DNA from 2 places in the Streptomyces sp. NPDC093598 genome. Region 2 is predicted to be linked to the other one. Evidence: riboswitches for the same ligand, from Rfam matches in the RefSeq annotation. Region 2 holds a riboswitch; the other holds the start of a gene.
What was found. A riboswitch is a leader RNA that binds a small molecule or an ion and turns the genes downstream of it on or off. The one in region 2 is predicted to bind glycine.
Positions count from the first base shown of each region.

Region 1: linked by a shared signal. The riboswitch ahead of gcvT (glycine cleavage system aminomethyltransferase GcvT) and the one ahead of gcvP (aminomethyl-transferring glycine dehydrogenase) in region 2 are both predicted to bind glycine.

Region 1 is NZ_JBIWIV010000022.1:30,825-36,668, reverse strand. Features, by position in the region: gene ACIRDU_RS36190 (ABC transporter permease) at 1-23, opposite strand, end outside; gene ACIRDU_RS36185 (enhanced serine sensitivity protein SseB C-terminal domain-containing protein) at 367-1,167, opposite strand; gene ACIRDU_RS36180 (enhanced serine sensitivity protein SseB) at 1,330-2,118, opposite strand; gene ACIRDU_RS36175 (AAA family ATPase) at 2,632-3,300, opposite strand; glycine riboswitch at 3,523-3,622, shown strand; gene gcvT (glycine cleavage system aminomethyltransferase GcvT) at 3,783-4,904, shown strand; gene gcvH (glycine cleavage system protein GcvH) at 5,007-5,384, shown strand; gene glyA (serine hydroxymethyltransferase) at 5,393-5,844, shown strand, end outside.
Region 2 is NZ_JBIWIV010000007.1:307,335-313,178, forward strand. Features, by position in the region: gene ACIRDU_RS23075 (molybdopterin-binding protein) at 1-233, shown strand, start outside; gene gcvP (aminomethyl-transferring glycine dehydrogenase) at 298-3,183, opposite strand; glycine riboswitch at 3,359-3,454, opposite strand; gene ACIRDU_RS23085 (PRC-barrel domain-containing protein) at 3,568-3,942, shown strand; gene ACIRDU_RS23090 (DNA polymerase IV) at 3,861-5,315, opposite strand; gene ACIRDU_RS23095 (MerR family transcriptional regulator) at 5,450-5,844, opposite strand, start outside.

The DNA of each region.
Region 1 (5,844 bases), on a different contig from region 2:
GTGGTCTCGATCGGTGCGGTCACGGTGCGATTGACCCCTCTCGGGCCGGCGATCGCCGAGCCCCTGGCTGCCGCTGTAGCGGTTTTGTTTGTCTCGTACACGAGACCGACCCGGCCCGTGTCTTGCGGGGAGTCTTCAACGCTTTGGCGATCAGTTGCCAGACTTGGCGGTGAAAGGATGCGTAAACGTGATGCTGTCTGGGGGGTTCCGTTATCCGGACAGCGGGTAACGGGGGTCGGACGCGCTGCGATAGGGGCATTTTAGGACACGGGTGCACTTTCCACCCCTATCTACGCGCGGAGAGCTGAGCGGCTGTCGCGTTCGAGGGGCGGTGCGGAAGGGGTCCGGGGGGCGACTTCGGGTCGGTCAGTACCGGCCCTGGGCCGGAGGGTATCCGTAGCCGGAGGCCGGCGCCTGGACGGGGGCCGTGGCGTGGGCCTCGCGGTCGTAGAAGGGGCGTGCGCTCGCGCGCAGCCACATGGCGACCGGGTCGTGTTCGTCGGACATGGCGACGGTCGAGACGGGCAGCCCGTCCGGTACGGCACCGAGGGACTGCTGCATCATCGCGCGCACCGAATCCACGGCCGGCGGCGAGGTGTCGTACACATCCAGGCCGATGGCGAGGTACGGCGCCCCGAGGGCGGGCTGCACCCAGGCGCGGCGCAGCGAGCGGACGGCCGGGGTGCGGTGGGCGTTCTGCGCGAGGAGGGCGTAGAACTGCGGGATCTCGATGGCGGGTTCGGACAGGCGCAGGGGGCCGGCGGGCTGACGGTCCAGGCCCGTGGCGATCCGGCGCAGGTCGAGCCAGGGGATGCCGACGCCGCCGCCGGGGGCGTGCGGGTTGAGCCAGAGGCCGTAGTGGTCGGGGTAGAGGGCGCGGGCGACGTCGACGCCGTCGACCACCTCGTACGAGCGGTTCCAGCCGCTGGCGGAGAGCTCCTGGGCGGAGGTCACGCAGGGGGCGTAGCCGTTGCCGTCGACGTCCATGTGTCCGTACTGGGCGTCGGGGGAGCCGGCCTGACCGTGCCACAGAAGCATCCAGATCTGGCCGGTGTGCGGGGTCGCGAGCGCGCGCAGGAGCGCCTCGTAGGCGTCGTAACGCCCGGGCGTGACCTGGCGCAGCATGTGCTCGACCTGTCCGGCCGCGGCCGTGCCGCTCGCGCTCACCTTTACCGCCCCTTCGTACAACGCCTCGACGGTGCCCTAGCTTAAGCCCGCGCGAGTGATCGGAGCTTGGGGTCGTATCGCGGCCGCGGGTCGTGGGTGGTTCTCGCGCCCGCGCGGCGGAGCCGCATGATGCTACTGCCCCGCGCCCCCTGGGGTCCTGGCCTACCGCTGGAAAAAGGGCCGGACCCTGTCCCGCATCCAGGCGCCCACCGGATCCTCCGTCACGTCCAGGAGTACCAGGTTGACCGGCCAGGGGGCCGGGACGGCGGTGACGGCACGGCTGAGGGCCTCCAGGGGGAGGGCGCGCAGGTCGCCTTCCCACTGGGACAATTCGACGCCCACGAACATCACGGGGTCGGCGGTCTCGATGGCGGCGAGGCAGCGGCGGGCCGTGAGGACGACGCCGGTGGCCTCGAACTCGGCGGCCGCGGCGGCCAGGAAAGCCACCGGGTCGTCCTGCCAGTCGGGCTCGAAGAGGCGGACCCGGCCGCCGCTCGCGGGGCCGTCCAGCGGGGTCCGGCCGGCCCGGCACAGCTCCGCCACGGCGGGCGGCGGGAGCGGGATGCCCACCACACCGCCCGGGTTGACGGCGATCCCCGCGTGCGGGGGCAGGCCGCGGGCGAACTCCACGGCGGGCGCGATGGTGTACGACATGTGGGAGCCGACGACCTGGCGGAACTGCTCCTCGGAACTGAACACCGGCACGAACGCCTGGCCGTCGATCTCGATGCCGGGCAGGTCGAGGGGACCGCTGTGCGGGCCGCCGCCGTTGGGCAGCGGGATCCACACGAAGCTCCGGCCGAGCACCTCGACGATCCGCCCACCGGCCGCCGGACCGGCGCCGAGGGAGGCCGAGAGCACCTCCTCCAACTCGTTGCCGGGCCAACCGCCGTGCGGGTGGGTCTGCGTCTGCGCCGGAAAGTCCGCGGAGAAGTCCGCCGGGAAGTCCATCTGCCTACCGCCTGCCTGAAACCACTGCTGTGGCCCAAAAGGCTAACGGCTCACCGGCGCGGGGAGGCCGGGCAGCGGAAGGGGGGTGGCCGGGGGCGGAGGTCGGGGTGTGGCCGGGGCGGCGGACGGACCCAGGGGTCGGGCTTGGGGTCGGAGGCGGCGGACGGACGCGGGCGGGCGGGCGCAGGAGGCGGGGATGAGGGACGCGGATGGCCGGCCGGGAGGCCGGGCGCAGGGGCCGGGCGCAGGAGGCGGCGACGGTGGACAGGCACGGGCAACCGGGCGCAGGAGTCGGCCACAGGGGACGGGCGCGGGCGGGCGGGCCGGGAGGCCTTGGCGCGGGTCGGCGGTGGACAGTGGGCGGACCGCGGCGCGCAGGACGCGGCGGGGGGGGCGCAAGAACCACGGTGCAGGATCACCGGCGGTCGGCCCGGAGGCCGGGCCGTGGGTCGCCGGCGGGCGACGCGCGTGCGCGGGCCGTCGCCCCCGGCCCCGGCGCGCCGCCCCGGCCCGTCAGCCCGTGAAACCGATTCTGTGGAGGGTGTTCGCCGCGTCCCGGTCGGCGAGGACGGCCGAACCGCAGCCGGCGGGAAGGTCGCCGCGTTCCACCGCGCGCAGGAGGCGGGTGCTCGCCGCCCGGTGGCGCAGGAACGCGTAGCGCGAGACGCCTCGGCCCCGGTCGCGCTGGCCGGCCAGGGCCTGCTCGGGGGTGACGTCGAGCAGCAGCAGGTGGAGTGTGCCGCCGCGGCGGCGGGCCTCGCGGGCGAGCCAGCGGCGGACCCAGGCCTGGGTGCCGCAGTCGTGCACGACGACGCCCTCTCCCGAGCGCAGGGCGCGACGCAGCCCGGCGTAGTGGGCGAGGCGGACGAGCGGGCGGTAGAGCGCGTACGGCAGGGCACGCGGCATGCGGCGCTCCCAGCGGTCGCGGGTGTCCTGCGAGTCGACGCGCCGGCCCGGCACCGTACGCCGCATCAGCGTGGACTTGCCGCTGCCGGGCAGGCCCGTGATCACGACGAGGTCGCGGGGGCCGAACAGCAGCGCGCGCGGCCCGCGTCCGGCGCGGTCGCGCAGGTCGCGGACGACCGGCGCCGGCACCGGAGCGCGAACCGCCCGGACCGGAGCGGCGGCCGGCTGCTCGGGCAGCGCGATGCCCGTCGTCGCGTACGCGGTGGTCCTGTTCACCGTGATCGTCCTCCCCTGGGGCCAGGTACGGAGTCCCATCCCCGCCGAGTGTAAAGAGAAGGTAATGCCGCAGGCCTCTCATTTCCGTGCTTGTCCTGCAACAGGGCTGCTACAGGTCGCGGTGTCCGGCGGGCGGGACTCGTGCACTCCCTGTGAAAGGTCCCCCTGCCGCGCCGGAAGGATGCGTGCAATGATGTGCGCGCCAACTGCATACCGGCCGTTTGAATCCGCGCGGGAGAGTTCCCAGCACCGCAGACGCTGGGGCGCCGAAGGAGCAAGTCCCTCCCTTGAATCTCTCAGGCCCCGTTACCGCGCGGGCGAGGCACATCTGAAAAGCGGGCCGCCCCCTGTCCAGGACGGGGATGTGGCTCCACCCAAGGTGCAAGCCATGGACCCGTGCGGTCATGGCGAACCTCTCAGGTTCCGATGACAGATGGGGAGGAACGACCTCGCCCGTCATGCCCCTTGGAGACGACCGACCGATGAGCAGTACAGGAGAACTCCGTCACACCGCGCTCGATGCCTTGCATCGGTCGCTCGGCGCGACGATGACCGACTTCGCCGGCTGGGACATGCCCCTGCGCTACGGCTCCGAGCGCGACGAGCACACCGCCGTGCGCACGAAGGCCGGGCTGTTCGACCTCTCCCACATGGGCGAGATCACCGTCACCGGGCCGCAGGCCGCCGCCCTGCTGGACTTCGCCCTGGTGGGCAACATCGGCGGCGTGAGGCCGGGCCGCGCCCGCTACACCATGATCTGCCGGGCCGACGGCGGCATCCTCGACGACCTGATCGTCTACCGGCTGGGCGAGACCGAGTACATGGTCGTCGCCAACGCCTCCAACGCCCAGGTCGTGCTGGACGCGCTGACCGAGCGGGCCGCCGGCTTCGACGCCGAGGTGCGCGACGACCGGGACGCCTACGCGCTGATCGCCGTACAGGGCCCGCAGTCGCCGGGGATCCTCAAGTCCCTGACCGACGCCGACCTCGACGGCCTGAAGTACTACGCCGGGCTGCCCGGCACGGTGGCGGGCGTCCCGGCCCTGATCGCCCGGACCGGCTACACCGGCGAGGACGGCTTCGAGCTGTTCGTGAAGCCGGAGCACGCCGTCGAGCTGTGGCAGGCCCTGACCAAGGCCGGCGAGGGCGTCGGGCTGGTCCCGTGCGGGCTGTCCTGCCGCGACACGCTGCGCCTGGAGGCGGGCATGCCGCTGTACGGGCACGAGCTGAGCACCTCCCTCACCCCCTTCGACGCCGGGCTCGGCCGGGTGGTGAAGTTCGAGAAGGAGGGCGACTTCGTGGGGCGCGACGCCCTGCGCGAGGCCGCCGCCCGCGCCGAGCAGAACCCTCCGCGCGTGCTGGTCGGCCTGATCGCCGAGGGCCGCCGGGTCCCGCGCGCCGGGTACGCGGTCGTCGCCGGCGGCGAGGTGATCGGCGAGGTCACCTCCGGCGCCCCCTCCCCCACCCTCGGCAGGCCGATCGCGATGGCGTACGTCGACGCCACGCACGCCGCGCCCGGCACGACCGGCGTGGGCGTGGACATCCGGGGCAGTCACGAGCCGTACGAGGTCGTGGCGCTGCCGTTCTACAAGCGCCAGAAGTAGACACTGGCCGGAGGGCCGCGGCAGCGACCCCGTGCCCGTCGTCCCAGCTCACCAGCAGTCCCCCTTCCACAGCACTCCCGCGCGTACAGGAGAATCCAGGCCATGAGCAACCCCAAAGAGCTGCGCTACAGCAAGGAGCACGAGTGGCTGTCGGCCGCCGAGGACGGCGTCTCGACGGTCGGCATCACGGAGCACGCGGCCAACGCGCTCGGCGATGTCGTGTTCGTCCAGCTTCCCGAGGTCGGTGACTCGGTGTCCGCCGGCGAGACCTGCGGCGAACTGGAGTCGACCAAGTCGGTGTCCGACCTGTACTCCCCCGTGTCCGGTGAGGTCACCGAGGTCAACGAGGACGTCGTGAACGACCCGTCGCTGGTGAACTCGGCCCCCTTCGAGGGCGGCTGGCTGTTCAAGGTGCGCGTCACGGACGAGCCGGGCGACCTGCTCTCCGCCGACGAGTACACCGCGTTCTCCGCCGGATGAGGAGTCGTATGTCCGTCCTGAACACACCCCTGCACGAGCTCGACCCGGCCGTCGCCGCGGCGGTCGACGCCGAGCTGCACCGCCAGCAGTCCACCCTCGAGATGATCGCGTCGGAGAACTTCGCGCCGGTCGCGGTCATGGAGGCGCAGGGCTCGGTCCTCACCAACAAGTACGCCGAGGGCTACCCGGGCCGCCGCTACTACGGCGGCTGTGAGCACGTCGACGTGGTCGAGCAGATCGCGATCGACCGCGTCAAGGAGCTGTTCGGCGCCGAGCACGCCAACGTGCAGCCGCACTCGGGCGCCCAGGCCAACGCGGCCGCGATGTTCGCGCTGCTCAAGCCGGGCGACACCATCATGGGTCTGAACCTCGCCCACGGCGGGCACCTGACCCACGGCATGAAGATCAACTTCTCCGGCAAGCTCTACGACGTCGTCGCCTACCACGTGGGCGAGGACGG
Region 2 (5,844 bases):
AGCTGTCGCTGGCCACGGCCCCCGTCGAGGGCCTGTCGATCCGCAACCAGCTCCCCGGTACGGTCACGGACGTCGCGGCCGGGGAGGCCATGGCGTCCGTCCGCGTCACGGTCGAGGGCGGCGAGCTGACCGCCGCGATCACCAGGGACGCCGCGGACGATCTCGCCCTGTCGCCCGGGATCCCCGTCGTCGTCCTGATCAAGGCGACCGAGGTGTCACTCGCCACCGCATGACTCGCCGGCGAACGGCGAGAGGGGCCCCGCACCGCGGAGCCCCTCCCTGTGACCGGTCCGCCGGTCAGTCCTCGTACGCGTCCAGCGGCGGGCAGGAGCACACGAGGTTCCGGTCGCCGAAGGCCTGGTCGATGCGGCGCACCGGCGGCCAGTACTTGTCGGCGGTCGACACCCCGGCCGGGAACACGGCCTCCTCACGGCTGTAGGCGTGCTCCCACGCCCCGGCGAGCGCGCCGGCGGTGTGCGGGGCACCGCGCAGCGGGTTGTCGTCGGCGGGCCACTCGCCGGAGCCGACCTTTTCGATCTCCGCGCGGATGGCGATCATCGCCTCGCAGAACCGGTCCAGCTCGGCCAGGTCCTCGGACTCCGTCGGCTCGATCATCAGCGTCCCGGCCACCGGGAACGACATGGTCGGCGCGTGGAAGCCGTAGTCGATCAGCCGCTTGGCGATGTCGTCGACGCTCACTCCGGTCGCCTTGGTCAGGGGCCGCAGGTCGATGATGCACTCGTGGGCGACGAGACCGCCGGGGCCGGTGTAAAGCACCGGGTAGTGCGGCTCCAGCCGCTTGGCGATGTAGTTGGCACTGAGCACGGCCACCTGCGTGGCCCGCTTCAGCCCCTCACCGCCCATGAGCCGGACGTACGCCCACGAGATCGGGAGGATGCCGGCGGAGCCCCACGGCGCCGCGGAGATGGGACCGACGCCCGTCTCCGGGCCCGCCTCGGGCTGCAGGGGGTGGTTCGGCAGGTAGGGGGCGAGGTGCTCGCGCACCGCGACCGGGCCGACGCCGGGACCGCCGCCGCCGTGCGGGATGCAGAAGGTCTTGTGCAGGTTCAGGTGCGAGACGTCGCCGCCGAAGTGCCCGGGCTTGGCGAGCCCGACGAGCGCGTTGAGGTTGGCCCCGTCGACGTAGACCTGCCCGCCCGCCTCGTGCACCTGCGCGCAGATGTCGGCGACGTGCTCCTCGAACACACCGTGCGTGGACGGGTACGTGATCATCAGCACGGCCAGCTCGTCGCGGTGCTGCTCGATCTTCGCCCGCAGGTCCTCGACGTCGATCTCGCCGTCCTCGGCGGTCTTCACGACGACGACCTTCATGCCCGCCATCACCGCGCTGGCGGCGTTGGTGCCGTGCGCGGACGACGGGATCAGGCACACGGTGCGCTGCTCGTCCCCGTTGGCCCGGTGGTACCCGCGGACGGCGAGCAGACCGGCCAGCTCGCCCTGTGACCCGGCGTTCGGCTGGAGGGACACCTTGTCGTAGCCGGTGACCTCGGCGAGCCGGTCCTCCAGCTCATGGATGAGCGTGAGGTAGCCCGCGGCCTGCTCGGCGGGCGCGAAGGGGTGCAGCTGCCCGAACTCGGGCCAGGTGACCGGCTCCATCTCCGTGGTCGCGTTGAGCTTCATGGTGCAGGAGCCCAGCGGGATCATGCCCCGGTCGAGCGCGTAGTCGCGGTCGGCCAGCCGGCGCAGGTAGCGCAGCATGGCGGTCTCGGAGCGGTGCTGGTGGAAGACGGGGTGCGTCAGGTAGTCGTCGGTCCGCAGCAGGGCGTGCGGAAGCCCCTCCTCCGTGGCCGCGTCCAGCGCCTCGACGACACCCTCGACCCCGAAGGCGGCCCACACGGCCCGCAGCTGGGCACGCGTCGTGGTCTCGTCGCAGGCGATCGAGACGTGGTCGGCGTCGACGAGACGCAGGTTGACCCCGTTGTCCCGGGCGGCGGCCACGACCTCGGCGGCGCGGCCCTCGACCCGCACGGTCAGGGTGTCGAAGTAGGCGCCGTGCACGACCTCGACGCCGCCGTTCGCCAGCCCGGCGGCGAGGACGGTGGCGTACCGGTGGGTGCGCCGCGCGATGCCCTTCAGGCCCTCCGGGCCGTGGTAGACGGCGTACATGCCCGCCATGACGGCGAGCAGCACCTGAGCGGTGCAGATGTTGCTGGTGGCCTTCTCCCGGCGGATGTGCTGCTCACGGGTCTGCAGCGCCAGCCGGTAGGCCTTGTTCCCGTCGGCGTCCACGGAGACGCCGACCAGCCGCCCGGGCAGGCTGCGCGCCATCTTGTCCTGGACCGCCATGTAACCGGCGTGCGGTCCGCCGAAGCCCATCGGCACACCGAAGCGCTGCGTCGTGCCGACCGCGATGTCCGCCCCGAGCTCACCGGGCGACTTCAGCAGCGTCAGCGCCAGCAGATCGGCGGCGACGGTGACGAGCGCCCCGAGCTCGTGCGCCCGGTCGATGACCGGCTTGATGTCCCGCACGGCACCGGAGGCGCCCGGGTACTGGATCAGCACGCCGTTGATCTCGCGCTCGGCGACCTCGGCGGGGATGCCGTCGCCGAGGTCGGCGACGACGACCTCGACGCCCGTCGGCTCCGCGCGGGTCTGGATCACGGCGATGGTCTGCGGCAGCGCGTCCGCGTCGACCAGGAACAGGCCCTTCTTGTTCTTGCCCAGACGCCGCGACAGCGCCATGGCCTCGGCGGCCGCGGTGCCCTCGTCGAGCAGGGAGGCACCGGAGGTCGGCAGTCCGGTCAGATCGGCGACCATCGTCTGGAAGTTGAGCAGCGCCTCGAGCCGGCCCTGCGAGATCTCCGGCTGGTACGGCGTGTAGGCCGTGTACCAGGACGGGTTCTCCATGACGTTGCGCAGGACGACCGGCGGCGTGAACGTGCCGTAGTACCCGAGGCCGATCATCGAGCCGAGGACCTGGTTGCGGTCGGCGAGGGAGCGCAGCTCGGCGATCACCTCCGCCTCACTGCGGGCACCCGGCAGGTCCAGTGCCTCGGCGCTCGCGATCACGGCCGGGACCGCGGCGGTGGTGAGTTCGTCCAGCGAGCCGTAGCCGACCTGCGCGAGCATCTTGGCGCAGGCCTCGTGGTCGGGGCCGATGTGGCGCTGCTCGAAGGGGACTGCCTCTTCGAGCTCGGAGAGCGGAATGCGGTGGGCGGTCATTGCGGAGGCCTCCTGGTCGACACGACCTTCGAGGGGCACCACGGCGCGGGTACCCGGACGGCCTCCCCCTCTGTCATCTCAACCTGAGAGCTTCACCGGAGCGCCCGAAGACGTCCGGCTTTCACCGTCGGTGAGAGCGGAAGCCGTCGACACCCGCCCTGCTTTCCAGAGTGACCTCGTCCGTGCGGTACGTGAGCCTGAGAGATTCCGGGGAGGATTTGCTCCTTCGGCGCCTCCGATGGTGTCTGGAGGACTCTCCCGCACGGGGTCAACAGCCGCTGCCAGCGTACCAGCGAGGTCAACGCACGAACCTTCGAGTGGCCGCATCCCCGCTTGTGCCGTTTTGTAGTGCTTACGGATGAGGTGCGACCATGTGGAGGGCCCGTGCGAACCGATATCGATCCGCGCAACCTGATCGGCCGCAAGGCGTTCGACCGCAACGGGACCAGGATCGGCACGATCGACGAGGTCTACCTCGACGACGCCACCGGCGAACCGGAGTGGGCGGCCATACGGACCGGCCTGTTCAGCAGGGACGCTTTCGTCCCCCTGGAGCCGAGCGAACTGATCGAGGGCGCCCTCCACGTCCCCTTCGACCGCGCCCTGATCAAGGACGCCCCCGACTTCGGCGTGGGCCGCCATCTCTCACCCGAGCAGGAACTGCAGCTCTACCACCACTACGGCCTCGACGTCGCCGCCCCGCCCCCGCTGCCGGACCACGACTTCGGCAAGCTGGCGGGCACCGACGAGACGGCCTGAGACCCCGCCCCGGGGGCCCCGCCTCCCGCTTCCGGCCCTCGTAACACCAACGGCAACGGATCCGCCGCCTCCAGCTCCGGATCGTCGACCCGGAAGGTCCGCACGCGCCCGGGCTCCGAGGAGGGCGTCTCGAAGCGGACGGTGACCCGCCCCAGGCCGCTGCCCTGCACCCATCCGTGGCCGAACTCGGCGTGCCGCACGTCGTGCCCGGCAGGCCATCTGCGCTCGGCGAGCGACGGCCGCTCCTCGGCCGGCGCGGCGGAGGGCTCCTCGACCGGGCCCTCCGCGACCGTCCGCTCCCCCGCCGCCTGCGCGAACAGGTCTTCCTGTGTGTAGTCGGCGAGCCCACTGACGCCCACCCCCAGCAGCCGCACCCCGCCCGTCGTGTCGACCGAGTCCAGCAATCTGCCCGCCGCCTCACGGATCACCGCCGGATCGTCCGTCGGCCCGCGCAGCGTCTCGGACCGGGTGAGCGTCGAGAAGTCGTAGCGCCGCACCTTCAGGACGATGGTCCGGCCCGACAACCCGGCTCCGCGCAGTCGCCGCACGCACCGCTCGGCGAGCCGCTGCACCTCCAGCCCGACCCGCGTCCGGTCGTGGATGTCCACGTCGTAGGTGTCCTCGACCGACACCGACTTCGCCTCGCGCTCCGCCACCACGGGCCGGTCGTCCCGCGCCAGGGCCATGGCGTACAGACCATGCCCGTGCGCCTTCCCCAGCAGCCGGACCAGCTCGTCCTCACCCGCCTCGACGATCTCCTCGACCGTGGTGATCCCCGCCCGCCGCAGGTGGTCACCCGTCGCCGGCCCCACCCCGGGCAGCGTCCGCACCGACATCGGCCCCAGCATCGCCCGCTCGGTCCCCGGCTCGATCACCACCAGCCCGTCGGGCTTGGCTTCCTCCGAGGCGATCTTCGCGAGCATCTTGGAGGCGGCGAGCCCCACCGACCCCGTGAGCCCCGTAGCGGCCCGGATGTCCGCGCGCAGCTTCACCCCGGCCAGCCGCGCCGACCGCTCGTCCCAGGCCACTCCCCCGGCCTCCAGGTCCACGAACGCCTCGTCCAGGCTCAGCGGCTCCACCAGCGGCGACAGCGCACGCAGCAGCTCCATCACGCGCTCGCTGATCGACCGGTAGAAGGTGAAGCGCGGCACGAGGTACGCGGCGTTGGGCGCGAGCCGCCGGGCCTGCCCCATGGGCATCGCCGAATGCACCCCGAAGACCCGCGCCTCGTACGAGGCGGTCGCCACCACGCCTCGCGGTCCGAGCCCGCCCACGACCACGGCCTTCCCGCGCAGACTCGGCTTGGACGCCTGCTCCACCGAGGCGAAGAAGGCATCCATGTCGAGATGCAGGATCGTGGGCGCGGTTCTCACACCTCCGATGCTGCCCTACGCCACTGACAACGCCCCGCGCGACTGCCCTGCCGGCCCCACGGGAAACCGCTTACGGCCCGGCGCGGAAACGTCCGGCCTCCTGCGGCCACGTGCGCCCCGCGCTGCCGGGCGGCTCAGACAGCGCGGTTCCGCCGACGCGCCAGTTCGTCCGCCGGATTGGGCCCGACCAGGGTCTCGCCGGTGTCGATCCGCTCGCCGTGCAGCTGGGACAGCGCGCTCTCGACGTCCCGCCACACCACGCCCACGGCGATCCCGAACACGCCCTGGCCTCCCTGGAGCAGGGCATGGACCTCGTCGGGCGAGGTGCACTCGTAGACCGTCGCGCCGTCGCTCATCAGCGTCATGCGCTCCAGGTCGCTGAAACCGCGTTCCCTGAGGTGCTGGACCGCCGTGCGGATGTTCTGCAGCGACACCCCGGTGTCGAGGAACCGCTTGACGATCTTCAGGACGACCACGTCCCGGAAGCTGTACAGCCGCTGCGTCCCGGACCCGTAGGCGGGGCGCACGC